Regions from separate parts of the Mesorhizobium sp. M0898 genome, predicted to be linked through region 4. Evidence: predicted binding sites of a transcription regulator. Region 4 holds the regulator's gene; each other region holds the start of a gene.
What was found. Region 4 encodes PhoB, which activates phosphate uptake and scavenging genes when phosphate is short. Its sites were predicted from a motif close to TGTCATNNANCTGTCAT; they were not measured.
Positions count from the first base shown of each region.

Region 1 (7,246 bases), on a different contig from region 4:
CTCCGCGCTGACAGACTGAACGACAATGGCAGAGCCTGCGGTATCGACTCCGCCAGAGCCCATGTGCTGGGATGTATCGACAAGCAGTTGTTCCCCTTGCAGTCCAGCTCAAGCGCCTCACTTGACGACGAGAAGCAAACCAGAGGATTTTGGGGGAAGAAGCGATTGGCAGTGCGAGAACTGCTCTTTATCGGTCAGTTTCATGGCTGCCTTGGCGCCGCGAAAGAATATCTGTTTCGCGGCTGACGGAATTGCGAACAAGCTCAGCGGGCGGCGCGGAAATGCTTGGACAGTTTCAGGCCCTGCGCCTGATAGTTCGAGCCGAGATCTGTGCCGTAGAGCGCCCGCGGCCGTTTCAGCATGTGCTCGTAGACCAACCGTCCAACGATCTGGCCGTGATCGAGGATGAACGGCACTTCGTGGCTACGCACCTCGAGCACCGCCCGACTGCCGGTGCCGCCCGACGCCGAATGGCCGAAACCCGGGTCGAAGAAACCGGCATAATGGACGCGGAACTCGCCGACCAGCGGATCGAAGGGCGTCATTTCGGCCGCGTAGAGCGGCGGCACATGCACCGCCTCGCGCGACACCAGAATATAGAATTCGTCCGGATCGAGCACCAGCTCGCCGGCACCGCTCTTGTAGAGCGGCTCCCAGAAATCGACGACATCCTGCGCGGCGCGCTTGTCGACGTCGACCAGGCCGGTGTGGTGCTTGCCGCGATAGCCGACAAGCCCATCCTTGTCGCCGTCGAGGTCGATCGACAGCGCGATGCCGCCGCCTGAGATGTTGGGTGGTTCGGTGGCGACCAGCATCTCGGTGCGGTGCAGGTCGTGCAGCTCGCTTTCCGACAAGAGCGCATTGCCGGTGCGGAACCTGATCTGCGACAGCCGCGAGCCGGTGCGCACGACGATCGGGAAAGTGCGCGGGCTGACCTCCAGATAGAGCGGGCCTTCATAGCCGGCGGCGATCTTGTCGAACTCGTGGCCACGGTCGGTCATTACCCGGGTGAAGATATCGAGCCGTCCGGTCGAGCTTTTCGGGTTGGCGGAGGCGGAAATATGGGCGGGCAGCGCCAGGCTTTCGAGCAGCGGCACGATGTAGACGCAGCCGGTTTCCAGCACGGCACCTTCGGCGAGGTTGATCTCGTGCAGCTTCAGCCGGTCGAGCTTGTCGACAACCCTGTGGTCCGGGCCGGGCAAGAAGGAAGCACGCACCCGCCAGGCCTTGTCGCCGAGCCTGAGGTCAAGGCTGGCCGGCTGGATCTGATCGGCATCGAGCGTGCGCGGCGATTTCAGCGCGCCCGTCTGGAACAGCGCGGAAATATCCTGATCGGGAAGAATGCCTGTCTGCCGCAAGGGTCTGGCTCCGTTCGAACGCCGGGCGAGGTCTTGTTCTGTCGCAGGTCCGACCGTGGACGCGTTTGGCACCTGCTTGGTACAACCCTCTTAATCATGCCGGCAATTGACGCAAGCGTGGCGCGGGTCTAAAGCTCGTTATCCCGTGGTGATTTGGCCGGTCGGCTTGCAGCCACGTTAAACAAGTCGCTAAAGGACCGTCGGGCCGCAAGGCCATATGGACCGGTTGCGACTTTCGCGACCGGTTTTTTGTTGTTTGGACCAATTTTGGTGTTTGGATGGAATGATGACCAAGAAGCGCGACTGGAAGCCTCAGACCGCACTCGTGCATGCCGGAACGCTGCGTTCCGGCTTCGGCGAGACCTCCGAGGCGATGTATCTCACCCAAGGCTATGTCTACGAGACGGCGCAAGCGGCGGAGGCCCGCTTCAAGGGCGAGGAGCCGGGCTTCATCTATTCGCGCTATGCCAATCCGACGGTCGACATGTTTGAAAAACGCATGTGCGCGCTGGAAGGAGCCGAAGACGCGCGCGCCACGGCATCCGGCATGGCGGCGGTGACGGCAGCACTGCTGTGCAGCGCCAAGGCGGGCGACCATATCGTAGCGGCGCGCGCGCTGTTCGGCTCCTGCCGCTGGGTGGTCGAGACGCTGGCGCCGAAATACGGCATTGAGGCAACGCTGGTCGACGGCACCGACATCGCCAATTGGGAAAAGGCGGTCAAGCCGAACACCAAACTGTTCTTCCTGGAAAGCCCGACCAATCCTACGCTGGAAGTGATCGACATTGCCGCCGTCGCGGCACTTGCCAATTCGATCGGCGCCAGGCTGATCGTCGATAATGTCTTCGCCACGCCCTTGCAGCAGAAACCCCTGCAGCTCGGCGCCCACATCGTCGTCTATTCGGCCACGAAGCATATTGACGGCCAGGGGCGCTGTCTTGGCGGCATCGTTCTGTCGGACAAGAAATGGATCGACGAGAACCTGCATGACTATTTCCGCCACACCGGCCCAAGCCTCTCGCCCTTCAATGCCTGGACGCTGCTGAAAGGCCTTGAGACGCTGCCGCTACGCGTACGCCAGCAGACGGAAAGTGCCGGCCGCATCGCGGATTTCCTGGCCGAGCGCCCGCAAATCGCCCGTGTCATCTATCCTGGCCGTGCCGACCACCCGCAAGCGGCCGTGGTCAAGAAGCAGATGTCGGGTGGCTCGACGCTGATCTGCCTCGATGTGAAGGGCGGCAAGCAGGCGGCCTTTGCCTTCCAGAACGCACTCGACGTCGTGCTCATTTCCAACAATCTCGGCGACGCCAAGAGCCTGATCACCCATCCGGCGACGACGACGCACAAGAACTTGACCGATGAGGCCCGCGCCGAGCTCGGCATCGGACCGGGAACACTCAGGCTGTCAGTTGGCCTTGAGGACGCCGACGACCTGCTCGAAGACATCGAGCAGGCACTGAGAGTTGCCGGATAAGGGATGGCCGAACAGAGGCGAGCGGGAACGCGCCCGATCAGGCGCCGGACGGGGTCTCTTCCAGCTCCGCGACGGTCTTTGTCTGGATAGTCATCACGTTGCCGCGCCAGTCGACGGCGCCGCTCAGCCATCCGCGCGCCCAAATGGCGGGAAGCATCAGGTCTCGCGCCATCATCGCCGGGATCGTGCGCGGCGACAGCTGCCATCCCTTGGCCGAGGCCAAGGCGCATTCCGGCAGGTAGGCCGCGACCAGCACGGCGATGGCGGTTGCCGGCAGGCTGACGCCGGCGTCAGCCGCCGCGATCAGCGCAAGCACCAGCGGCGGCGCCGCGCCGATCAGGATCTCGGGGGCGAAGAACAGCGCGAAGGTGACGCGGCGCAGCCGCGCCCAGCGCGCCTGCCGCGACCAGATCTCGCCAAGCGTGCGCCGGCCGAGCGGCTGTTCGAAGGGCGAGGCGACAAGATTGACCCGCAGTCCGAGCCCGTTGACCAGCTTGGTCGCGGCGGCGTCCTCGGCGATCTCGGCGGCAAGCGCGCGGATGCCGCCATTGGCGTCGAGCATCGGCTTGTTCCACAACATGCTCTTGCCCTGCGCGAAGCCGAGGCCGAGCGCCTCTCCAGCGTACTGCCAGCGTGCCTGCAGCGTGTTGAGAAAGGCGCATTCGACCTCCCCCCAGAAACTGTCCGGCCGTGAGCCGATCGGCGTCGAGCAGACGAGGCCAGTGCCATGCCGCCATGCCGCCATCAGCTGCTGGACGTAGTCGCTCGGCATAAGCACATTGGAATCGGCAAGGATGACCCAGCGATAACGCCCCGCCTCCCAACCCTTCACGCAATTGTTGAGTTTTGGATTGCCGCTGATGCGGTCGTCACCGACTAGAAGGCGGGCGCGAATAGCTGGAAAGCGCGCCATTGCTGCGGTGATCGGCTTGACCACCGGGTCGTCGGCATGGGCGACACAGAAGATGAGTTCGTAGCGCGGCCAGTCGAGTGAGAAGGCGCGCTCCAGCGTCTCTTCGGCAAACGGCTCGACGCCGCGTGCCGGGATGACGATCGATACCGGCGGCGCGTTGGCGGGCGGTGCGATCCTGGCTGGTCGCTTCAGCTTCAGCGAAGCTAACAGGATGCTGGCGAGATTTGAAAGAAGGAGGGCTATGGAAAGGAGGGCGGCTGCGAATGTCGGTTCCATCGAGATCTGGTCACTCCAGAAGTGCCGGCCGCATGACGGCCGTTTTCAACAATTCGACAGAACGCTGAGTCGCCCGGCACAAGCCTGCACACCATCATTGTCATGTGTCACTTAAATGACATTGTTTTTCGGCACCTGCGCTCGAGTCGGGCAAGGAGATGACGCGCATCGTTGATCAAACTGCGCTGAGCGTCGAAAGTTCCATCTACATTGCTTTGGAGCAGTTTATGTACAGCGCCGTCACCCGCAACATCGAAGTGCAGGTCAGGCCGTTCTATCTGGAGGATCACTCCGACCCTCCGCAAAACCGCTATGTCTGGGGATATCAGGTGACCATCGACAATCAGTCGGATGAGTTCGTGCAGCTTCTGTCGCGCTACTGGCACATTACCGACGGCACCGGCAAGGTCGAGGAAGTGCGCGGCCCCGGGGTCGTCGGCGAGCAACCCGGACTCAACCCCGGCGACAGCTATCAGTATACGTCTGGATGCCCGCTCTCGACGCCGTCCGGCATCATGGTCGGGCACTACACCATGCGCAACAGGCGGGGCGAGACGTTCGACGTCGCCATCCCCGCCTTCTCGCTCGACTTGCCGGGAATGCGGCGCACCGTCAATTGACGGCCGTCATCCGGCCGCTGCAAACTCCGCCGGGTCGAAGTCATATTGCTTCGAGCAGAATTCGCAGGCGACGTGAATGCTGCCATCCTCGGTGCTGTCCCTGATCTCCTCGGCGGAAAAGCCTTCAAGGATGCCGTGGATCTTGTCCCTCGAGCATGAGCACTGGTCGGCGACCGGCACCCCGCCGAACACACGGACGCCATGCTCGTGGAAAAGCCGGTAAAGCAGCCGTTCGGCGCCGATCGTCGGATCGATCAGCTCGGTCGGTTCAATAGTACCAAGCAGCGCCAGCAGCTCCTGCCAGGAATTGTCGGTCGGGTCGTGGATCTCCTCACGCGGATCGCCGTCGCCACCGGGAAGGTCGGGTACGCGCATGCGCTCCGCCGATTGCGGCAGGAATTGTGCCAGCAGGCCACCGGCCCGCCATTGCTCGCGAGCACCGCCGACGCCCGGCGTCAGAAGCTTGGCAACCGAAAGCCGGAGGTCGGTCGGAATCTGCTCCGACTGGCGGAAATAAGTGCGTGCGGCATCTTCCAGTGTGACGCCGTCGAGCTGGACGATGCCCTGGTAGCGTTGTGTGTGGGCGCCCTGGTCGATGGTCAGCGCCAGGACGCCGCTGCCGAGCAGCGTCTGCGGTGACGTCTCGCCGGCAGAAGTCAAAGCCTGCAGCCGGTCGGCATCGAAGCGGGCATAAGCGCGCAGCGCGTGCGGCGTGGAGAAATCCGCGACCAGCATGTCGACCGGCCCGTCGGTGCGGGTCTGCAGAATGAACTTGCCCTCGAACTTCAGCGAAGTTCCGAGCAATACCGTCAACACACAGGCTTCAGCCAGGAGCCGGGCGACCGGCTCGGGATAGTCGTGACGGCTGAGAATAGCATCGAGCATCGGCCCGAGCTGGACGGTGCGACCGCGCACGTCGAGCGGGCCGACCTCGAACGGCACGACATGGTCGTCGCCGGCGTAGCCGAATTCGCCGAGCTTGGGTTTATGTTCAGCCAATTGATGAGTTTCCAACATGACAAAGCTCCGGGGCGCGGCGATGCCGCCCTCCGGGGCGCATGCGACGAGACGCGCTCGATTTGCGTGATGCGCCTGAGATAGGCACCACCAACTCCCGGATCAAGGCGGCCCAGATCAAGGCGGCGCAGATCAGGCCGGCCCGGATCACCGCGGCTCGTATCAAGCGCCCAGGCACCAGGCCAGGACCGCCTTCTGGGCATGGAGCCGGTTCTCGGCCTCATCGAACACCACCGAATGCGGTCCGTCGATGACCTCGTCGGTAACCTCCTCACCGCGATGCGCCGGCAGACAGTGCATGAACAGCGCATCCGGCTTGGCTTTCGCCATCAGTGCCGCATTGACCTGATAGGGCAGGAAGACATTGTGGCCGCGGGCACGGTGCTCCTGGCCCATCGACACCCAGCAGTCGGTGACGATGCAGTCGGCCTCGTGAACGGCCTCCTCGGGCGAACGGGTGAATTTCAGCTTGCCGCCATTGGCTTTCGACCAGTCGACATGCTTCTGGGCCGGTTCGCTGCCCTCGGGCACGGCGACATTCAGCTTGAAATGGAACCGCGCGGATGCCTCCAGCAGCGAATGCAGCACGTTGTTGCCGTCGCCGGTCCAGGCGATCGTTTTACCGGCCACCGGACCGCGGTGCTCTTCGAAGGTCATGATGTCGGCCATCAGCTGGCAGGGGTGGGTCTCGTCGGTCAGCCCGTTGATGACGGGGACCGTAGCGTTTTCCATCAGTTCCAGCAGCCGGTCATGCGAGGTGGTGCGGATCATGATGGCATCGACATAGCGCGACAGCACCTTGGCTGTGTCAGCAATGGTCTCCGAGCGGCCAAGCTGCATCTCGGTGCCGGTCAGCATGATCGTCTCGCCACCCAACTGCCGCATACCGACGTCGAACGACACGCGCGTGCGCGTCGACGGCTTGTCGAAGATCATCGCCAGCACCTTGCCTTCGAGCGGCTTGCTGCGTTCGCCGGCCTTGAGCCTTGCCTTTCGCACCGCTGCGTCGTCGAGCATGAAGCGCAGATCGCCTTCGGAAACGGCGGAAAGATCGGTGAAATGGCGAAGGGACATCAGGAATTCCAGGATTACTTCGCAGCGGCAGCGACGATGGCATCTGCCAGGCTCTTGGCGCCGGCACGAATGCGCTCGAGCGCTTCGCGGATCTCGGCTTCGGTGACGGTGAGAGGCGGCAGCAGGCGGATAACGTTGTCGCCGGCCGGAACCGTCAAGAGATGCTGGTCACGCAGTGCCACCGTGACCTTGGTGTTGGGCATCGCGCATTTAAGCCCGAGCATCAGGCCGGTGCCCCTGATGCTTTCGATAACATCCGGAAATTCGTCGGCGACACCGGCGAGCCCCTGCTTCAACAGCAGTGCCTTGCGCCGGACGTCTTCGAGAAAGCCGTCTTCCAGCACCACGTCGAGCACGGCGTTGCCGACCGCCATTGCCAGCGGATTGCCGCCGAAGGTGGTGCCGTGCACGCCAGCGGTCATGCCGACCGCTGCCTCGTCGGTGGCGAGGCAGGCACCCATCGGGAAGCCGCCGCCGATGCCTTTGGCCACCGCCATGAGGTCGGGTGTGACAC
Region 1 covers NZ_JAMYOE010000006.1:156,082-163,327, reverse strand. Annotated here, with positions in the region: gene NKH90_RS10555 (hypothetical protein) at 1-246, shown strand, start outside; gene NKH90_RS10550 (2'-deoxycytidine 5'-triphosphate deaminase) at 264-1,358, opposite strand; SAM riboswitch at 1,494-1,571, shown strand; gene NKH90_RS10545 (O-succinylhomoserine sulfhydrylase) at 1,642-2,832, shown strand; gene NKH90_RS10540 (ceramide glucosyltransferase) at 2,870-4,021, opposite strand; gene apaG (Co2+/Mg2+ efflux facilitator ApaG/CorD) at 4,249-4,641, shown strand; gene NKH90_RS10530 (Hsp33 family molecular chaperone) at 4,648-5,658, opposite strand; gene argF (ornithine carbamoyltransferase) at 5,821-6,732, opposite strand; gene NKH90_RS10520 (aspartate aminotransferase family protein) at 6,747-7,246, opposite strand, start outside.
Region 1: NKH90_RS10540 (ceramide glucosyltransferase) is a predicted target of PhoB. The motif match lies at 4,126-4,142, and genes of this name have one in related genera.

Region 2 (7,246 bases), on a different contig from region 4:
CAGCCGCCGATGAGCAACGTGCCGCCGATCGGCGCCGACATCGGGAACAGCCGCGAGCCAAGGAAGTCGCGGGCCAAAAGATCTCCCGAGAACAGCAGAAGCCCGACGAGAAGGATGAGGCTTCCGGTTCGCAGGATGCTATTGCCACCGAGCAGCCCGACGGCAAGGAAGACCGGCGCATGCAAGAGCAGGAAGGATGCGGCCGTACCGACCAAAGCGCCGCCGAGATGCGCCGCCGCCGCCGAAAGCGCCACGCCAGCCGCGCCGCATAGGCCGCCGGCAAAAACCAGAATGCGGCCGCCTGCCGCGTGTTCATCCGTGCTCATGTCCACGCCTCCGTGATTCCTGGCGACCGCCTGAGATAGTGCTGCGAACCGTGTCAGGATTTGCCGGCTTCCGCCAGCATGTCGCGCTCGCGGCGCGACTGGACCAGCCAGTTATAGGCCGCTCCGCCCGCCATCAGAATGGATGTGCCGAGAAACACCGAGCGCATACCGAAATGGCCGCCGGCAAAGCCGCCGAGCAACGGTCCGGCGACCTGCCCGACATATTGTGCCGAGATCGACAAGCCCAGCACATTGCCGCCGACCCCGTCGGGCACATTGTGGCGGATGACGCTGGTGATGCAGGGCAAAAGACCGCCAAGCGCTAGGCCCATCAGGAAACGCAGGCCGACGAGTTGCCAGCCCTGGGTAACGAAGGCCTGCGGGATCAGCAGCAGCGCCGAGACGGCGAGTGCGGCAACGATGACGTTCCAGTGGCCGATACGGTCGGCGAGATTGCCGAGCCGCGACGCCGACAGGATGGCGCCGAGCGCTGCCGCTGACATGACGATGCCGGAGACCAGCGTGACCTGGCACTGATCTTCGATGAGCTGCTGGACATAGACGGTGATGATCGGCTCGATCGACATGGTGGCGAAACTCAACAGCATGCCGGTCGCCAGCATGGCGACGACGGGGCGCTTGTCGGGAATCTGCGACCAGCTGTCCTTCACTTTTTCTTCTGACGCGGCCTTGGCGGCAACCGGGCGAGGCGCCTCCTTGATCAGCAAGGTGGTTGCCAGAAAAGCCAGGAAAATGACGCCGCCGGCGAGCAGGAATGTGGCGCGTATGCCAATCAGCGGCGGCAGCGCGCCGCCGAGCAGCGGACCGACCAGGGCACCGGCGGTGATACCGGCCGACAGAACGCCCAGCGCCCAGCCGGAGCGATCCTTCGGCGTCTGCATGGCAACCAGGATGGTCGAACCCGAAGAATAGCCGCCGGCAAAGCCGATCAGCAGGCGCAAGAGCACCAATTGCCAGACAGTCTGCACCATGCCGGTCAGCGACATGCACAGCGCCATGCCGAAACTGGCGCGCACCAGCATCAGTTTGCGGCCGTAACGGTCGCCTAGCCGCCCCCACAGGGGCGCGACCAGCGCGGCGGCAAGGAAGGTGGCGCCGTAGGCGACGCCCGACCACTGCGCGATCGCCGCATGGCCCTCTGCGCCCAGCTGCTCGACGTAAAGCGGCAGGAAGGGCAACAGCAGCGTCATCGCTACAAGCGTGCTGAACGAGCCGGCAAAACACACGGCGAGATTGCGGCGCCAGTGGACGTTGTGCGTGGCGCGGTTGGCGTCTTGCGGCATGTCTGTCCTGTCCGGCCAGCTTGCATGGAACTTGCTGTGGATACCAATTTGGGATACCAAGCTGGTATCTGTCATGAACGCAAGCCCCGTCGCTGTCAATGCGGGCCTCTCAAACATGATCGACAAAGGCCGGCGTGATCGGCCAACGCCGGCCAGTGACCCGATTGCCGGAACGAATGACCTGAACGGAACGCCAATGTCGCAGATGCAGAACGTCGAAAAGCAGCTTCGCGAGATGATCCTCGGGCTCGAGATTGGTCCCGGCGAGCGGCTGACGGAGCGCTGGGTCGAAAGCCGCTTCGGCGCCTCGCGCACGCCGGTCAGGGCTGCGTTGCTGCGGCTCGAGACCGAAGGCCTGATCTGCCGCGATGGCCGCGGCTGGACGGTCTCGCCAATCAATCTTGCCGAGCTGGAGCAGATCGCCGTCTATCGCGAGGCGGTCGAGGTCGCGGCAGTCAGGCTGACTTGCACCTTGCAGGACAGAAGTGCCGTCGAAATCATCGAGGCGATGCTCGATTCTTGCGACGACAAGACGCCGCGCGAGGAATGGCATCGCGTCGGCAGGGATTTTCATATCGAGCTGGCACGCCTGTCAGGCAACGAGTTCCTGTTCAGAGCGGTTCGCGATGCGATGACGCGCCTGTCGCGCGCCCGCTGGCTCGAGGTTCGCGACGAGGCAGCGCTCGGCCGCGCCTGGGCCGAACACCATGCCATTCTGTCGGCGGTGCGGGCCGGCGATGCCGATACCGCCGCCCGCCTGCTTTCGGCCCATATCATCGGCAGCCGCGACCGGCTGGTGACCTCGCTGCGCAACGACCGGCGCGGCCTGCGCGCCCGTGGATTTGCCGTCGTCGCTTGAGTGAGGATCGGCTGCCATTGATCACGAAAAGAGCAGATGAGCGAAGAATGCTACTTTCGGTCTCGCTTCGCAAATGCCGATGGCGTAAGAGCGGCGATGGAAAACAACCGATTTGACACACCCGTGACCGTCAAGGGCGCGGCGGGAAGCAATCAGCTCTTGCGTACGGCCCGCGAGGCTTCCGACTACCTCCTCAACAATTGGCCCGGCAAGCGCAGCCCCAAGCACCGCGAAGCGTTGCAAGCCTGTCATGATGCGCTGGCCGGCGACAAGCCGGCCATGAACGCAAGACGGGCCTTCATTGCCGCCGCTCGTGAAGTGAACGTCTTCGTCAGCGACAAGGCGCCTGCCTGAGGCATAGCGGGATTTGACCGAGGCCCGGCCCGCCTGGCAGCCCGGATATCATCACTCTGCCGTTTCGGTTTTGGTTTGGGACTCGCTCTCGCCCTCGGGCTTCGATCGCTCCTTGGCTGCGACCTTGGCAGCCTGCTTTTCCGCCTTCTTGGCAGCCTTCTGCCGGTCGCGTTCCTTGCGTTCCTGACCGTAGTTCGGTGCTCGTGCCATATCGTTTCCTTTCGTTGTGCTTGGCCTTTGCCTAGGAGCATTGGACCGCAAACACAACACCGCAAGGCACGATCGGGCTCCATATCTCGGCGCAGTCCGGAGAGCCCGGCTTTTCAGGCGCCGTCGCGGTCGAGAACGAGATCGGCCGGCCCGAACCGGTCCTTTGCCGTGAATTGCTGGTGCCAGTAGGGATAGAGCACGGGCGGCCTGCTGACCACATCGAGCCGTGTGCGCTCCTCATCGGCAAGCACAAGGCTTGCAGCGGCGATATTGTCTTTGAAATGGGCTTCGGTTCGTCCGCCGATCACCAGCGAACTGACAGCGGGCCGGCCGAGCAGCCAGGCAAGCGCCACCTGCGCCGCCGACACGCCGTGATTATTGCCGATATCGATCAGCGTGTCGACGATCCGCCACAGCCGGTCCTCGTCGCGGATCGGCGGTTCCGACCAGCCGCTGAGCTGGCGGGCGGTCGGCTGGTCACGGTGGTATTTGCCGGACAGCAACCCGCCGGCAAGCGGGCTCCAGACCAGCACGCCGAGCCCCTGGTCGACCGAGATCGGCAACAATTCATACTCGGCCTCGCGCGCTTCCAACGTGTAATGGATCTGCTGGGTGACGAAGCGCGGCTGGTGATGACGGTCGCTGATCCCCAGCCCCTTCATCACTTGCCAGCCGGAATAATTGGAGCAGCCGACATAACGGACCTTGCCCTGCGCGACCAGCGTGTCGAGCGCGGCGATGGTTTCCTCAAGCGGTGTCAGGCCATCCCACTCGTGCAGGAAATAGATGTCGATGACATCCGTCCTGAGCCGCTTCAGGCTCCTCTCGCATTCGCGGATCAGATGGTAGCGCGACAGGCCTTCATCATTGGGGCCTTTGCCGATCCGCATGCGCGCCTTGGAGGCGATCAGCACGTCGCCCTTGCGCTTGCCGCCGAGCGCCTCGCCGATGATCTCTTCCGACACGCCGTTCGAATAGACGTTGGCGGTGTCGATGACATTGACGCCGGCATCGATGCAAAGGTCGATCATCCGGCGCGCCTCGTCGAGGTCGGTCTTGCCGACCGCCGAAAACGCGCCGCCGCCGCCGAACGTCATGGTGCCCATGGTCAGCGTTGAAACCTTCAGCCCGGAACGGCCGAGAGTGCGGTATTCCATGTCGTATCCTCACAATTTATCGGGAAAGGGCGTTGCAGACGACAGCCCTCAATGAACCAGCTATTTGTAGGATAATTCGTTCCGCTTGTCGCCCGTTCCGCAGGGCAAGCTCGATCACATCTTGCGGATTGAAACGCACAGCCAGCTCAGTAGTGGCTGCAATAAAACCGTCATTGCCGGCCTATACTAACATCGGTCCAGCGCTTCGATTTCCGGCCGCCGGGCCGGGCGGCAGAGCGCCTGACAGCGGCCGGCAAGGCCTGTAAGCGGAGCAGCGTAAATGACCGAGATAAAACAGAATTCCCCGGCCAGGGACTGGCTGGAAGCGGAACTCGCCGACACGCTGGATGAAGACTATGAACTGGAAATCTCGGAGCCGGCGCTGTCGATGGAGATCGCCAAGATCTACAAGAATGCACATCCGCCATCGATCGACCGCCTGCAGTATTTTCGCGATCTCATCACGCTGCAATCCGAGTTGATCAAGCTGCAGTCCTGGGTCGCCTATCACAAGAAGAAGCTCGTCGTGGTTTTCGAGGGCCGCGACTCGGCGGGCAAGGGTGGTGTTATCAAGCGCATCACCCAGAGGCTTAATCCGCGCATCTGCCGCGTCGCAGCACTTCCGGCGCCGACCGAGCGCGAGAAGTCGCAATGGTATTTCCAGCGCTACGTTCCGCATCTGCCGGCCGGCGGCGAGATCGTGCTGTTCGACCGCTCCTGGTACAACCGCTCCGGCGTCGAGCGGGTAATGGGCTTTGCCCAGCCGGATCAGGTCGAGGAGTTCTTCCGCGACGTTCCGGATTTCGAACGCATGCTGGTCCGCTCAGGCATTACGCTTGTCAAATACTGGTTTTCGATCACCGACGAGGAGCAGCAGATGCGCTTTTTGATGCGCATCCATGACCCGATGAAGCAATGGAAACTGTCGCCGATGGACCTCCAGTCGCGCGTGCGCTGGGAGCAGTACACCAAGGCCAAGGAAGAAACGTTCGCCCGCACCAATATCCCGGAAGCCCCGTGGTTCATCGTCGAGGGCAACGACAAGAAACGGGCACGGCTGAACTGCATCGACCATCTCCTCAAGCAGATGCCCTATGAGGAGGTGCCGCACGAGGAGATCACACTGCCGGAGCGCGTCTTCAATCCCGAATACGAGCGCCAGGTACTGCCGCGCGAACTGTATGTGCCGGAGAAGTACTGACTAAAGCGGCGAGGAGGGCGCCGCTCCATGGCGGCACCCTGCAACAAGCTAGGTGCGCTCGATGATGACATGCGTGGCCTTCGGTGTCGCGACCTGCTCGCTGCAGCGATAGCCGAGCTTGGGCATGTCGATGCCGGCAAAAAGGCTCTCGCCGGCGCCTAGCAGGACCGGTGAGATCGCCAGATGCATTTCGTCGATGAGCTTTTCCTTGAGATATTGCCGGATCGTAGAAACGCCGCCGCCCAGCCGTACATCCTTACCGTCAGCCACTGCCTTCGCCTTCTCCAGCGCTGAGTGGATGCCGTCGGTCACGAAATAGAAGGTCGTGCCGCCCTCCATGACAATAGGATCACGCGCATGGTGCGTGAGCACGAAGACCGGCACGTGGTAGGGTGGGTTGTCACCCCACCAGCCTTTCCAGCTGTCATCCGGCCATTCGCCGCGGATCGGCCCAAACATGTTGCGGCCGAGGATCCATGCGCCGACATTTTCGAAGCTGCGTGCCGCGAACGCCTCGTCGGTGTCCGTGGTCCCGCCATCCTTGCCGAGGACCATCTTGCGGAAGGTGCGGGTGCCGAACATCCATTCGTGCAGGGCTTCTCCGCCAACACCCAGCGGGTTCTTCAGGTCTTGGTCGGGACCGGCGCCGAAGCCGTCGATCGACAGGGTGAAGGCGCTGACGCGAAGTTTGGACATGAGAGCCTCCTCGATAGCCAATTGTGAGATGCAAGCAGTTATTGGGGTAGCTTAACTGATTGCATTTTGCAAGCGGTATTTTGAATCGCCGGCGGGGCAATCGCTTCCAAATCATGTTGGAATAACCAATCTCAATGTCGGCGCCGCCCGTCATCCGCCTGCCGGCAGCTTCTCCCTGTATAGTGACGGGGAGAAGGGGCTGGCCGCAACGTCGATGTTTTTGCAACGCTGGAGATTGGTGAAATCTTTTACGAACGCGTCTTTCTCCCTGCCACTTTACAGGGAGAAATGCCCGGCAGGGCAACGAGGGGCAGCGTAAACTTGAAGCGATGTCCTGCGGCGTTCCATGTCGCGCTTTGGACGAACGAACACTACTCGATGTAGACGCTACAAAGGCGCATCACCCCTTGAGCATCGCCGCCACTTCCGGCGCGAAGTAGGTCAGGATGCCGTCGCAGCCGGCGCGCTTGAAGGCGAGCAGCGATTCCAGCATCGCCTTTTCGCCGTCGATCCAGCCATTGGCGGCGGCGGCCTTGATCATCGAATATTCGCCCGAGACCTGATAGGCAAAGGTCGGCATCTGCAACTCGACTTTCAGCCGGCGGATGATGTCGAGATAGGGCAGGCCGGGCTTGACCATCAGCATGTCGGCGCCCTCGGCCAGATCCTGCTCGGCCTCGCGCACCGCTTCGTCGGAATTGGCGTGATCGATATAATAGGTCTTCTTGTCGCCCTTGAGCAGGCCGGCGGTGCCGACCGCCTCACGGTAGGGGCCGTAAAAAGCGGATGCGAACTTGGTCGCATAGGACATGATCGCCACATCCTGAAATCCATTGGCGTCGAGCGCATCGCGGATGGCACCGATCCTGCCGTCCATCATGTCCGAGGGGGCAATGATGTCGGCCCCCGCCGCCGCCTGGATGACGGCCGCCGCCGTCACTTGCTCCACCGTTTCATCATTGACGATAATACCCTCGCGCAAGATGCCGTCATGGCCATGCGAGGTGAACGGGTCAAGCGCCGCGTCGGTGATGATGCCGATCTCCGGCACCGCCCGCTTGATGGCGCGGGTGGCGCGGTTGATGATGTTTTCCGGATCGAGGATGTGCGAACCGGTCTGATCGCGCAGGCCGAGCTCC
Region 2 covers NZ_JAMYOE010000013.1:25,482-32,727, forward strand. Annotated here, with positions in the region: gene NKH90_RS16080 (DUF423 domain-containing protein) at 1-326, opposite strand, end outside; gene NKH90_RS16085 (multidrug efflux MFS transporter) at 380-1,630, opposite strand; gene NKH90_RS16090 (GntR family transcriptional regulator) at 1,827-2,489, shown strand; gene NKH90_RS16095 (DUF982 domain-containing protein) at 2,586-2,843, shown strand; gene NKH90_RS16100 (hypothetical protein) at 2,895-3,053, opposite strand; gene NKH90_RS16105 (aldo/keto reductase) at 3,167-4,210, opposite strand; gene ppk2 (polyphosphate kinase 2) at 4,491-5,411, shown strand; gene NKH90_RS16115 (dihydrofolate reductase family protein) at 5,460-6,107, opposite strand; gene hemB (porphobilinogen synthase) at 6,508-7,246, opposite strand, start outside.
Region 2: ppk2 (polyphosphate kinase 2) is a predicted target of PhoB. The motif match lies at 4,368-4,384, and genes of this name have one in related genera.

Region 3 (7,246 bases), on a different contig from region 4:
ATTTCGGCTCTCGTCGTTCAGGATCCGTACCGGATGGGCTATGACGGCATCAAGACGGCGCTCGCCGCCTCGAAGGGCGAGAAGGTCGAGGCCAATGTCGACACGGGCGCTAATTTGGTTACCAAGGCCAACATGAAGGATCCGAAGATCGACGCGCTGCTCAACCCGAAGCTCGACTGAGCATAGCCGCAAGTGAACTGTTTCCGGGGCCTTTTCGCCCCGGAAACATCCCACTCGTGCCAATCGCGAGGCCAATCTTTGGGGGCCAATCTGGGAGGATTGTCATGATGTCGACGGCGCAGGAACTCCATCCGGCCCCAACGCTGGAACCGGGCAGGACCATCCTCGAACTCCGCGGGCTGGAAAAGCGCTATCCCGGCACCCATGCGCTGAAGCCGGTCGATCTCGCCTTCAAGGCCGGCGAGATCCACGCCATCGTCGGCGAGAACGGCGCCGGCAAATCCACCCTGATCAAGCTTCTTACCGGCGTCATGCCGCGCACCTCCGGCGACGTCATCTGGGAGGGCAAACCTGCCGCATTGGCAACGCCGCATGAGGCGATGGCGCTCGGCATCAATGCCGTGCATCAGGAAGTCGTCCTGTGCCGCCATCTCACCGTCGCCGCCAACATGTTCCTCGGCGAGGAGGATTCCCGCTTCGGCATCCTGCAGCAGCGGGCGATGATCAGGCAGGCGCAGAAGATCATCGACGATCTCGGCTTCGACCTGCCGGCGCATGTCATGCTGGGTGACCTGACCATCGGCCAGCAGCAGTTGATCGCCGCCGCCCGCGCCACCGTGCGCGGCACCAAATTCCTGATCTTCGACGAGCCGACCGCCTATCTTACCCGCAAGGAGGCCGACCAGCTGTTCACGCTGATTCGCCGGCTGAAGGGCGAAGGCGTCACCATCATCTACATCAGCCATCGCATGGAAGAAGTGTTCGAGCTCGCCGACCGCGTCTCGGTGCTGCGCGACGGCACGCTGGTCGGCACCAGGAACATTGCCGAGACCAATGACGCCGAGCTGGTCAAGATGATGATCAACCGCTCGATCGAGCAGGTCTACCACAAGGAGCATTTCACCCCCGGCGCGACCATCGTCGAAACCAGGAACCTGTCCGGCAAGGGTTTCGAAAATGTCTCGATGTCCGTCCGCGCCGGCGAGATCGTCGGCCTCTACGGCCTGATCGGCGCCGGGCGCAGCGAGTTCGTCACCACGCTCTATGGCCGGCACCGCAAATCGGCCGGCCATATCCTCTGGGAGGGCAAGGAGGTCAAGGTCAATTCCGAACACGACGCGATCAGGCTCGGCATGGCGCTGGCCCCGGAAAGCCGCCGCGACCAGGGCCTCTGCCTCAACCTGCCGGTCGGACTCAACCTCAATCTGCCGATCTACAAGCGCATCTCCAGCAATCTGCTGATCTCCCGCGCGCAGGAAAAGGCGCAAGCCGATCGCCAGATCGCCGACCTGCGCATCAAGACGCCGACGCGCGGCGCGCTGGCCTCCAGCCTGTCCGGCGGTAACCAGCAGAAGATAGTCATCGGCAAATGGCTCGCCCATGGCGCCAAGCTATTCATCTTCGACGAGCCGACTGTCGGCGTCGACGTCGGCACCAAGGCCGAGATCTACCGCCTGTTCGGCGCGCTGTTGTCCAAGGGAGCCGGCATCATCCTGATCTCGTCCTACCTGCCCGAGGTTTATGAACTCGCCGACACGCTGCACGTGTTCCGGCGCGGCAAGCTGGTGGCCACGCACGGCTTTCGTACCGCTGACCACGAGGAGATCCTCACCCAGGCGCTGGCCGAGAAACAAGAAAAACCGGGAGGGAAGATATGAGCACCGAGGCGATCGCTGCCGAAAGGCCGAAACGCAACTACAACGCCCTGTTCGGGCTGACACTGCTGGCGCTGCTGGTTCTTTTATGGATTATCCTGTCGGTGGCGACGCCGAGCTTCGCCTCGGCCAACAACATCTCCAACCTGTTGCGGCAAGGGTCGATGATCGCCATCCTGGCGGTCGGCCAGACCTTCGTCATCATCACCGGCGGCATCGACCTTTCCGTCGGCGCCGTGGTCGGCTTCGCCACCGTCATCGTCGCGATGCTGATCAACGCCGGCACACCGGTTTTCCTCGCCATCCTGATCACCTTGCTGGTCGGCGTCGCCATCGGCATGTTCCATGGGTTCGGCATCGTCAAGATGGGCCTGCCGCCCTTCATCATCACCCTGGCAACGCTGACCTCGCTGCGCGGCATCGGTCTGTTGATGACCAACGGCAACTCGATCTCGATTAACAACGACGCCTTCCAGACGTTCTCGCGCAGTTCCTTCGCCGGCGTCCCCAATCTGTTCTGGATGGTGATCCTGGTCGGCATCCCAGCCTACATCTTCCTGCACCACAGCCGCTGGGGCCGCTATCTGTTCTCGGTCGGCTCCAACGCCGAGGCGTCGCGCCTGTCAGGCGTCAACGTCCAGCGCACCATCTACATGGCCTACACGCTGTCGGGCCTGTGTGCGGCCTTCGTCGGCGTGCTGCTCGCGTCGCGCATCGGCATCGGCAATCCGACGCAGGCCGAGGGCTGGGAATTGCAGGCGATCGCCTCCTCGGTGATCGGCGGCACCTCGCTGTTCGGCGCTGTCGGCTCCGTGCACGGACCGCTGCTCGGCGCCTTCATCCTTGCCACCATCAACAACGGCGCCAACCTGCTCAACGTCAACGCCTTCTGGCAGCGCATCATCACCGGCGTGCTGATCATCGTCATCGTCTATTTCGACGGGCTGCGCCGCCGCGGCAAATAGACCGCCTCCCAACAATCGCCGGCCTCGCCACAGCAGGGCCGGCAGTGCCATGAACCGACTGGATTGAAGCATGAAAGCCGTCGTCTGCCGCTCGCCCGGCGAACTTGTCCTCGAAGATCGTCCGGCGCCTGGCGCGCCCCCCGCCGGCTGGGCGCTGGTCGCCGTCAGCCATGTCGGCATCTGCGGCACCGACTATCACATCTTCGAAGGCAAGCACCCGTTCCTCGCCTATCCCCGCATCATGGGCCACGAGGTTTCCGGCACCGTGATCGAGGTTGGCGAGGACGTCGATCTCGCCGTCGGCGAAGCGGTGATCGTCAATCCCTATCTCGCCTGCGGCAAATGCATCGCCTGCCGGCAAGGCAAGCCGAATTGCTGCGGCAGGATCGAGGTGCTCGGCGTCCACCGCGACGGCGCCATGTGCGAGCAGATCCTGGTGCCGGCGCAAAATCTTTATCCGGCAAACGGCCTGTCACTGGCCGATGCCGCCGCCGTCGAATTCCTGGCGATCGGCGCCCATGCCGTGCGGCGCTCGCTCGCTGATCCAGGTGCGCGCACACTGGTCATCGGTGCAGGCCCGATCGGGCTCGGCACGGCGCTGTTCGCCCGCATCGCCGGGCTAGACGTGATGCTGCTCGACATGAGTGCGGAGAGGCTGGGTTTCGCCGAAAGCGAACTCGGCTTCGCGACCCTCGACGGCTCGCGGGGCGCTGCTGCCGACCTGGTGCGGGAAGCAACCGGCGGCGACGGCTTCGACGTGGTTTTCGATGCCACCGGCAACACCCGGTCGGTGCAGTCGGCCTTCGCCCATGTCGCGCACGGCGGGGCGCTGGTCCTGGTCAGCGTCGTCAAGGACGACATCGCCTTTTCCGATCCCGAATTCCACAAGCGCGAGATGATGCTGATCGGCAGCCGCAACGCCCTGAGTGCCGATTTCGACCATGTCGCCGCCTCGATCCGCAACGGCGCGCTGCCGCTGGCAAAGCTGGTCACCCACCGCACCACGCTTGGCGAGACGCCGCACGACCTCGCCCGCTGGGCGCATGAGAAGTCCGGCCTGATCAAGGCCGTCATTCAAGTCGGATGATGCCAGGGCTGCCGTATCTCAGAGCGCCGACAATTTGAGCTCGATCCGCTCGGCCGGGAAGCGCGACTCCGAAAACTGTATCGGCTGACCGTCGGGCGTGACGTTGACGGCGACCGTCACTAGCACGATGGCGCCGGGCTGCAGGTCGAGGTCAGCAAGGTCGGCGGCATCGGCATGGCGCGCCGACAGCACGGTCGATTGCCTGAGATAGTCGTCGATGCCGAAACGTGCCAGCGATGCGGTGATCGAACCGGTTTCCGCCATGGCGGCATCGATGCCGGCAAAGCGCTTGGCATCGAACCAGCCGGCAGCGCGGGACACCGGCATTCCATCGGCTTCGCCGCGCGTTTCCAGGCGTATCACATCGGCGCCCGTCGCAAGGCCTAAGCCCTCTGCGACACGACGGTTGGCCGGCTCGACCGATGACGCGAGCAAGGTGATATGCCGCTCGGACGCCTGTCCTTGCAATCCCTCGGAAAAGCGGGTGCGAGCGCCGATCGGATAAGACAGCCGCTTGCGCGACAGCACGAAGGTGCCGCGCCCCTGCTCCGCCCTGAGCACGCCCTCCTGCACCAGCGCTGCGATAGCGCTACGCACCGTATGGCGGTTGACGCCATAGCGTCCGGCCAACGCGATCTCCGGCGGCAGCGCGGCATTCTCGGGAAAATCGCCGACGGCGATCGAATGCAGTATCTGGTCGGCGATCTGCCGCCACAGCGCGACACCGCTGCGCCGCTCGATGCGGTTGGCTTGTCCGATCATCTCCCGCCCCAATTCTTTGCGCCGATCTTTTGGCCGGTGTCACGTGCCCGTCATGGACACGCGCTAGATAACGAGTATAATTTGTATAGTTGTCTATATCAATAGACAAATTCACGCAAACGAGGAGTACGGCCATGCGAGGACGGGAAGCGCGAGAGCAGGCCGAGCGCAAGGCCGTGATGGCGACGCTGGCGCAATCGGCCGGCGAAGACATCGTCCGCCTGTGGGACGAAACCGGCCTGCCTTGCGAAGCGGAACTTCTGCGTGGCCCCGAAACCGGCCTGGTTACGGTACGCGGCCGCATCGGCGGCGGTGGTGCCCCTTTCAATGTCGGCGAGGCGACGGTCACCCGTGCCACGGTGCGGCTTGCGTCCGGCCATGTCGGCCACTGCTACGCACTTGGTCGCGACAAGCAGAAGGCAAGGCTGGCGGCGATCGCCGATGCGCTGTGGCAGGACCCGGCCCACCGCAATGAGGTCGAGATCAGGATCGTTGCGCCATTGCAGGCGGCACTGGCCAAGGCGCGTGAACAGCGCCGCGCCGAGACGGCGGCGACCAAGGTCGATTTCTTCACCATGGTGCGCGGAGAAGACTGATGGATATCGCCACTCAATCCATTGAAGGCGGCTTCGCCGATCCGGTATTCAATGCCCAGATCGTATTCCGTGCCGTGATGGACGCGATGGCGCGGCCAGGCAGTGTGCAGCCGCTGCCGGCCCTCGCCCACCCCCCGGTGCCGCTGTCGGCCACCGCCGGGGCCGTTGCGCTGGCGCTGTGCGATAACGACACGCCGCTCTGGCTCGACCACGCCTTGCAGGCTTCAGCGACGGTGAAATCCTGGCTTGGCTTTCATACCGGCGCGCCGCTGGCCAACACCCCGGCCGACGCGCATTTCGCGCTGATCGCCACGCCGGCCGAGATGATGGCGCTCGACGGGTTTTCGCAAGGCACCCAGGATTATCCCGATCGCTCCACGACGCTGATCCTCGAGGTCAGCGATCTTGTCTCCGGCGCTCCGCTGCTGCTCGAAGGCCCGGGCATCGAGAAGACGGCGACGATCGCGCCGGCGCAAATGCCGCGCCATTTCGTCGAGCAATGGAAGCAGAACAACCAGCGTTTTCCGCGTGGCGTCGACATCATCCTCGCCACGTCCGAAGCAATTGCCTGCCTGCCGCGCACGACGCGCATCAAGACGATGGAGGCATAGGATGTATGTCGCGGTAAAGGGTGGCGAAGCGGCCATTCGCAACGCCCACAAACTGCTCGCCGACCGCCGGCGCGGCGACCGCTCGGTGCCCGCACTTCGCCTCGACCAGATCGTCGAGCAGCTGGCGCTCGGCGTCGACCGGGTGATGAGCGAAGGTTCGCTCTACGACCGGGAATTGGCGGCACTCGCCATCGTCCAGGCGCGCGGCGACATGATCGAGGCGATCTTCCTGGTTCGCGCCTATCGCACGACGCTGCCGCGTTTCGGCTACACAAGGGCGATCGACACCGGCACGATGCTGGTCGAGCGACGGGTGTCGGCGACCTACAAGGACCTGCCCGGCGGCCAGCTGCTCGGCCCGACTTTCGACTACACCCACCGCCTGCTCGATCCCGAGCTCGCCGCCGGCGGCGATGTCGCCGAACCGGAGCAGCGCGCAGGCGAGGCGGAAGCCATGCCGCGCGTCTCGGCCATCCTCGCCCGCGAAGGCTTGATCGAGCCCGACGGCGACATGCCTGGGGATCATACCCTCGGCGACATCACCCGCGAGCCGCTCGAATTCCCGATGGCGCGCGACATCCGCCTGCAGGCGCTGTCGCGCGGCGACGAGGGGTTTCTGCTGGCGCTCGGCTATTCCACCCAGCGCGGCTACGCGCGCAACCATCCCTTCGTCGGCGAGGTTCGCATCGGCGAGGTCGAACTGGAACTGGACGTGCCGGAACTGCCCTTTGCCGTGCCGCTCGGCAGCATCCGCGTCACCGAATGCCAGATGGTCAACCAGTTCAAGGGCTCGGCCAAGGCGCCGCCGCAATTCACCCGCGGCTATGGCCTCGTCTTCGGCCAGAGCGAGCGCAAGGCCATGGCCATGGCGCTATGCGACCGCGCGCTGCGCGCCTCGGAGTTGGGTGAGGATGTCATCGCCGCAGCGCAGGACGAGGAGTTCGTCATCTCGCATTCCGACAATGTCCAGGCGACCGGCTTCGTCGAGCATCTGAAGCTGCCGCATTATGTCGACTTCCAGGCCGAGCTCGACCTCGTGCGCCGCATGCGCGCCGAGCATGATGCCCGCGAAAATGCCGGCAAGGCCGAAGAAAAGAGGGAGGCAGCGGAATGAGTGCACAACCAGCGGACATCGCCACCTACAACTTCGCCTATCTTGACGAGCAGACCAAGCGGATGATCCGCCGCGCCATCCTCAAGGGCATTGCCATCCCCGGCTACCAGGTGCCGTTTGCCTCGCGCGAAATGCCGATGCCCTATGGCTGGGGCACCGGCGGCGTGCAGGTCACCGCTTCGATCATTGGCCCGGACGATGTGCTCAAGGTCATCGACCAGGGCGCCGACGACACCACCAATGCGGTTTCGATCCGCGCCTTCTTCAAGAAGGTCG
Region 3 covers NZ_JAMYOE010000003.1:426,917-434,162, forward strand. Annotated here, with positions in the region: gene NKH90_RS07305 (ABC transporter substrate-binding protein) at 1-180, shown strand, start outside; gene NKH90_RS07310 (sugar ABC transporter ATP-binding protein) at 285-1,838, shown strand; gene NKH90_RS07315 (ABC transporter permease) at 1,835-2,800, shown strand; gene NKH90_RS07320 (zinc-binding alcohol dehydrogenase family protein) at 2,871-3,887, shown strand; gene phnF (phosphonate metabolism transcriptional regulator PhnF) at 3,906-4,649, opposite strand; gene phnG (phosphonate C-P lyase system protein PhnG) at 4,784-5,245, shown strand; gene phnH (phosphonate C-P lyase system protein PhnH) at 5,245-5,856, shown strand; gene NKH90_RS07340 (carbon-phosphorus lyase complex subunit) at 5,858-6,970, shown strand; gene NKH90_RS07345 (alpha-D-ribose 1-methylphosphonate 5-phosphate C-P-lyase PhnJ) at 6,967-7,246, shown strand, end outside.
Region 3: phnF (phosphonate metabolism transcriptional regulator PhnF) is a predicted target of PhoB. The motif match lies at 4,687-4,703, and genes of this name have one in related genera.

Region 4 (7,246 bases):
GGCCAGGGAAGCTACTGTGCGGCGCTTCGCGCTCACAGATGCCATATTTCGCGGACTCACCCGCGCTTCCGCAATCCTTGTGCTGGTCATCCTCGGCGGTGTCGCCATCTCGCTGTTTGCCGGCTCATGGCAGGCGCTGTCGTCGTTCGGTTTTTCTTTCCTGACGACTGAGAGCTGGAATCCCGTTACGGAAAAATTTGGCGCACTGGCGCCGATCTACGGCACCCTGGTGACGGCGGCCATTGCCATCCTGATCGCGGTTCCGATCGGCATCGGCATTGCAATCTTTCTCACCGAGCTCTGCCCGCGCCCGCTCAGGCGCCCGATCGGCATAGCGGTCGAGCTGTTGGCCGGCATTCCTTCGATCATCTACGGCATCTGGGGCCTGTTCGTGTTCGCGCCGTTCCTGCAGACGACGATACAGCCCTTCATCATCAACATCTTCCACGGCGTGCCGGGACTATCCAGCCTTTTCGCTGGCCCTCCTTACGGCATCGGCCTTCTGACCTCGGCGCTGATCCTCGCCATCATGGTGCTGCCCTTCATCACCTCGATCACCAAGGACGTCTTCGATACGGTGCCGGCGGTGCTGAAGGAATCGGCCTATGGCATCGGTTGCACGACCTGGGAAGTGACCCGGCGCGTGGTCATTCCCTATACCCGCATCGGCATCATGGGCGGCGTCATGCTTGGCCTCGGCCGGGCGCTCGGCGAGACCATGGCGGTGACCTTCGTCATCGGCAACGCACATCGCATCAGTGCCTCCCTGTTCGCGCCGGGCACGACAATCTCGGCGACCATCGCCAATGAATTCACCGAGGCCGACGGCGACCTCTACACCTCCTCGCTGGTTTCGCTCGGCCTGATCCTCTTCGTCATCACCTTCCTGATCCTTGCCGCCGCCCGCTATATGCTGATGCGGATCGACGCCCGTACGGGAGCCTGACCGATGTCGACATCCTCATCGCTCCACAGCCGCCGCAAAGCCAGGAATTCGGTGATGATGGCGCTTTGCGTCGTCGCCGCGGGCATCGGGCTTGCCTGGCTGGCGCTCATTCTCGGCGCACTGGTCTATAAGGGCACAGCTGGGCTTTCGCTCGCGGTCTTCACCGAGATGACGCCACCACCGGGCGAGGCCGGCGGCTTGCTCAATGCCATCACGGGCAGCCTGCTGATGACGATCATCGCCGTTGTCGTCGGCACGCCGATCGGCGTGCTGGCGGGAACCTACATGGCCGAGTATGGACGCTTTTCGCGCATCACCACCGTCGTCCGCTTCATCAACGACATCCTGTTGTCGGCGCCGTCGATCATCATCGGCTTGTTTGTCTATGAGCTGATGGTGCGGCCAATGGGACATTTCTCGGCCATTGCCGGCGCCGTTGCGCTTGCCATCCTGGTCATTCCGGTGGTCGTGCGCACCACTGAAGACATGCTCAACCTGGTGCCGAACGCGTTGCGTGAAGCCGGTGCCGCGATCGGCGCGCCGCGCTGGGTGGTGATCCGTTCCGTCGCCTACCGCGCCGCATTGTCCGGCATCGTCACCGGCATATTGCTGGCGATAGCACGCATTTCCGGCGAGACGGCGCCGCTGCTCTTCACCGCGCTCAATAACCAGTTCTGGAGCAGCAATATCAACGCGCCGATGGCCAGCCTGCCGGTGACCATCTTCCAGTTCGCTCTCAGCCCTTACGAGGAATGGCAGCAACTGGCGTGGACCGGCGCACTCATAATCACCCTGACGGTTCTGGGCTTGAGCATCCTCGCCCGCAGCCTTACCGGACGCAGAGAGGACAGATGACACAGATGTTGTCCCCAGACATGACGATGGCCGAAACGGTCGCCGAGAAGACGAAGATCGAGGTCAAGAATCTCAACTTCTACTACGGCCAGAGCAAGGCGCTGAAGGACATCAGCCTGTCGCTGCCTGAGCGCAGTGTCACGGCCTTCATCGGCCCTTCGGGCTGCGGGAAATCGACGCTGCTGCGTGTATTCAACCGCATCTATGAGCTCTACCCAAAACAGACGGCCGAGGGCCAGGTGCTGCTCGACGGCAAGAACATTCTCGACCGGTCGCAGGATCTCAACCTCCTCAGGACCAAGATCGGCATGGTGTTCCAGAAGCCGACGCCGTTCCCGATGTCGATCTACGAGAACATCGCCTTCGGCGTCAGGCTCTACGAGAACCTCGGCAAGTCCGAGATGGACGGCCGCGTCGAACAGGCGTTGAAGCGCGCCGCGCTGTGGAGCGAGGTCAAGGACAAGCTCAACGCCAGCGGCTTGAGCCTATCCGGCGGCCAGCAGCAGCGGCTCTGTATCGCCCGCACCGTGGCCGTGAAGCCGGAAGTCATTCTGCTCGACGAACCGGCTTCGGCCCTCGACCCGCTGTCGACTGCCAAGATCGAGGAACTGATCGACGAATTGCAAGCCGACTACACGATCGTCATCGTCACCCACAACATGCAGCAGGCGGCGCGCGTGTCGCGCCAGACGGCCTTCATGTATCTGGGTGAACTGGTCGAGTTCGACCGGACCGAGAAGATCTTCACGTCGCCCCGCGAGAAGCGCACGCAGGACTACATCACTGGCCGCTTCGGCTGAGCCGTTCCGATCATGCATATGAGGACAGGACCATGGGCGAACACACAGTCGCTTCTTTCGACGAGGATCTCGAGCAGATCAGCAAGCTGATCCGCAACATGGCCGACCTCGCCGGTTCGATGGTCGGCGGGGCGACCAAGGCGCTGTTGAATTCCGACAACGTGCTGGCGCAACGCGTCGTTTCCGACGACGCCATCATGGATGCGCGTCAACGCGAACTGGACGACCGCGCCATCACCCTGATCGCCAAACGCCAGCCGATGGCCCACGATCTTCGCCATGTGGTCGGAGCGATCCGCATGGCGGGCGACCTCGAACGCATCGGCGACCTTGCCAAGAATATCGCCAAGCGCGTGAGTGCGGTCGGCCTCAGCGCCACGCCGCGGGACCTGTCGCATTCCATCGACGCGATGGCGCAGTTGGTTCTCATCCAGGTGCAGGGTGTCATCGAGGAATATGCTGCAGGCGATGCGGCCGCGTTGGCCAAGCTTCGTGCCGCCGACGAGCGCATCGACGTTAAATACACGTCCGTGTTCCGCGAGCTGTTGACCTACATGATGGAAGATCCGCGCAACATCACCGCTTGCACGCACCTGCTGTTCTGCGCCAAGAATCTGGAGCGGATCGGCGACCATGTCACCAACATCGCCGAAAATGCGTATTATGTGCTGACCGGCGAGCAATTGCCGGTCAATCGTCCGAAGCAGGACGAAACGACAATGTCCGCACCGGTGACATGATGGGGGTGCCCAGCCGATGATCGCACCACGCATAATGGTGGTGGAGGACGAGGAGCCGTTGGGTGTGCTGCTCCGCTACAATCTCGAATCCGAAGGCTACCAGGTCGAGGTGGTGACACGCGGCGACGAAGCCGAGATCCGTTTGCAGGAGAATGTGCCCGACCTTTTGGTGCTCGACTGGATGATACCAGCGGTTTCCGGCATCGAGCTCTGTCGTCGGTTGCGGGTGCGCCCCGAAACCGAGCGGCTGCCGATCATCATGCTGACCGCGCGCGGCGAGGAGAGCGACCGGGTGCGCGGTCTTTCGACCGGCGCCGACGACTATCTGGTCAAGCCGTTTTCGACACCGGAATTCATGGCCAGGGTCAAGGCGCTGCTGCGGCGCGCCAAGCCGGAAGTGCTGTCCAGCGTGCTGAAGGTCGGCGACATCGTGCTCGATCGCGAATCGCACAGGGTCTATCGCAAGAAGAGCGAAATCAGGCTCGGACCGACCGAATTCCGGCTGCTCGAGTTCATGATGCGGCATCCGGGCCGTGTCTTCTCGCGCAGCCAGTTACTCGATAATGTCTGGGGGGAGACAATCTACATCGACGAACGCACCGTCGACGTGCATGTCGGGCGGCTGCGCAAAGCCGTCAACAACGGCCGGATGCCGGATGTCATCCGCACCATCCGCGGCGCCGGCTATGCGATCAGGGAAGATTGACCCGCCTGGTCAGGCTACGTTCTTTCTGACGCTGGGCCTCATTTGCGCGCCCGGCGCGAAAATCTCCTGGTCGACGAAGCTTAACGCCCGCATCGCGCAGCCTTCGCGGATCAGAGGCAATTCGTTCGGCTCTGTATCGAAGGAGATCGAGCCTGAATGCTGGCCGCCGGCGGTCTGGGCGATTGCCTTCCGCAAGGCCGGCTCGATCAGATCGAAGGCGGCGGCACTGGCGCCGACCATCGCGACCGGTGCCGGATCGATCAGCGCGAACAGCGAGCCGAGACCGAAACCCAGCGCTTCGCCGGCCTTGCGGTAGGCCTCGCGTTCCGGCCCATCTTTCTCGCGCGCCCGGGCCGCCAGTGCGCGCATGTCGGCGTCGCTGACGTCGGCGACCGGTTCGCTGTCTTCGCTCATCTGCCTGGCGTTGCGCCAGATGGCGTAGTTGCCGGCATACGCCTCGATGCAGCCGCGCCGCCCGCAACGGCAGAGCGCGCCGCCCGGACGATGGATCATGTGGCCAAATTCGCCGCCCGAGGAATGCGTCCCGGTGAACAGTTCGCCCTTCAGCACCAGCCCCATGCCGATGCCATGCGAAAGCAGGATGGCGATGAAGTCATCGCGATAGCGATCCGGATTGCGCCAGCGCAAAGCCACCGCCATCATGTTGCAGTCGTTCTCCACCGTTGCCGGGATGCCGAATTCGTCCTCCAGCATGTCGGCAAAGGCGATGTCGGTCTGCGGCGTGATCGGCGACCACAGCATGGCGCGTGCAGGGGAGTCGGTAATGCCCTGAATCGCCAGGGCGATGCGGGCGACACTGCGGACGTCAAGATCTGGATCCTGCAGCCGGCGCCGGACGATGGCCATGCATTCACGGATCAGCTCGTCGCGCGGCATAGTCAGCGTGTCCAGCCGGCGCTGTTCCTCGGCGACCACCTGTCCCGTGTAGTCGATAATGGCGGCCGAAAGGAAATTCAGCGACAACACCACAGTCAGCACCGCCGCCGCTTCCGGGTTGAGGGCGAGGCCGACTTGCGGACGACCGCGTTTCAACGAAACGGGCTCACTTGGCTTGCTCTCGGCGAGGATGCCTTCCCGTATCAGGTCGGAAGAAATCGCCGATATGGTCGAATGACTGAGGCCGGTGGTAGCTGCGATCTCAGTACGCGATGGCTGGCCGGCCCGGCGCACCGCCGAGATCACCATCGCCCGGTTGCGCCGGCGCAAATCGTCATGGCGGATTCCGACCGACATTGTTTTGCTTTCCTCCCGGTTGCCGCGGCCGCTCATGAACCGGAAGCCGTCGGTAATGTCCGACAAATAGTGTCGGATGAGGCAAATAGTGTCAGATGCAGGTGGCGCTGTCATCGTTTATTCCGACGCTCGAAAAAACTCGCAGAGTCATCAAAATCCATCAGAATCGATGTTGACAGCAGCCGGAGATCGGGCCAGTATTTTTTCGAGGCTCGAAAAAATTAGAGCTTCTAAGCTGGTCTTTGAGCCAATTGGTCACGCCGTACGCGGCGCAGGGAGGATATGATGAAGAAATTCACGACCGCCATTCTGGCGGGTGTCGCCATGACGCTGGCGCTGGCGTCGGTGGCGCAGGCTAAAGACAAGGTCATCGGCGTTTCCTGGTCGAACTTCCAGGAAGAGCGCTGGAAGACCGACGAGGCCGCAATGAAGGCGGCCATCGAGGCCGCAGGCGACAAGTATATTTCCGCCGACGCACAGTCCAACCCCGGCAAGCAGCTCACCGACGTCGAGAGCCTGATCTCGCAGGGCGCCAACGCACTGATCATCCTGGCGCAGGACGCCTCGGCCATCGGGCCGGCCGTGCAAAAGGCGCTGGACGAAGGTATTCCGGTTGTCGGCTACGACCGGCTGATCGAGAACAAGGACGTCTTTTACCTGACCTTCGACAACAAGGAAGTCGGCCGCATGCAGGCCCGGGAAGTCTTCAAGGTGAAGCCGGAAGGCAACTATGTCTTCATCAAGGGTTCGGGTTCCGATCCGAATGCCGATTTCCTGTTTGCCGGTTCGATGGAGGTGCTGAAGGCGGCAATAGACAGCGGCAAGATCAAGAATGTCGGCGAGGCCTATACCGACGGCTGGCTGCCGGCCAACGCTCAGAAGAACATGGAACAGTTCCTGACCGCCAACGACAACAAGGTCGATGCCGTGGTCGCGGCCAATGACGGCACTGCCGGCGGCGTCGTCGCCGCGCTGACAGCGCAAGGGCTGGCCGGATCGGTTCCGGTTTCGGGCCAGGACGGCGACCACGCCGCGCTGAACCGCATCGCGCTCGGCACACAGACCGTGTCGGTGTGGAAGGATGCGCGCGAGCTCGGCAAGAATGCCGCCGAGATCGCCTCGCAGCTGGCCGACGGCAAGCAGATGACCGACATTGCCGGCGTGAAGGATTTCACCACGCCCGGCGGCAATACCGTCAAGTCGCTGTTCCTGACCCCGGTCGCCATCACCAAGGACAACCTCAACGTCGTCATCGACGCCGGCTGGATCAAGAAAGAAGAGGTCTGCGCCGGCGTGACGGCTGGCACTGTTGCAGTCTGCAACTGAGCCGACGTTTCCGAGAAGTCCGAACGCCGCGGCCGCTCGCCGCGGCGTTTTTCAACAAGAGTTGTTTTTCCGCTTCCGGCGGATAACTTCTAGGCTGCTTCCGGCATCCGCGGCAGACGGCAACCCGGCGGGAGAAACATCATGACCGACACGACGTCCAACACGCCGGTCGACAGCACGGCAGACCGGGCACGGGAATCCGAGCTCGGCATCGTTGCCCGATTTCTCAAGGCAACCGAACTCGACACGCGCATGCTCGGCATGGTCGGCGCGCTGCTGGTCATCTGGGTCGGCCTGCATGTCATTTCCAGCGTACGGCTCGGCGTCAATCCGTTCGACTTCGACAGCCGGACCTTCCTGACGCCACGCAATCTCTGGAACCTGTCGGTGCAGACTTCCGCCGTGGCCATAATGGCCGCCGGAATGGTGCTGGTTATCGTCATGCGCAATATCGACCTGTCGGTCGGTTCCGCCGAAGGTCTGATCGGCGTGGTCATGGGCTTTGCGCAGGTGCATTTCCTGGTGCGAATGATCGGTCTGCAATTAGGCAATCCCTGGATCTGGATCCTGGCACTGGCCATCGGCCTGGCGCTTGGCCTTCTGATCGGAGCGTTCCAGG
Region 4 covers NZ_JAMYOE010000027.1:26,947-34,192, forward strand. Annotated here, with positions in the region: gene pstC (phosphate ABC transporter permease subunit PstC) at 1-946, shown strand, start outside; gene pstA (phosphate ABC transporter permease PstA) at 950-1,801, shown strand; gene pstB (phosphate ABC transporter ATP-binding protein PstB) at 1,798-2,601, shown strand; gene phoU (phosphate signaling complex protein PhoU) at 2,634-3,341, shown strand; gene phoB (phosphate regulon transcriptional regulator PhoB) at 3,358-4,047, shown strand; gene NKH90_RS23710 (ROK family protein) at 4,057-5,301, opposite strand; gene xylF (D-xylose ABC transporter substrate-binding protein) at 5,587-6,627, shown strand; gene NKH90_RS23720 (sugar ABC transporter permease) at 6,769-7,246, shown strand, end outside.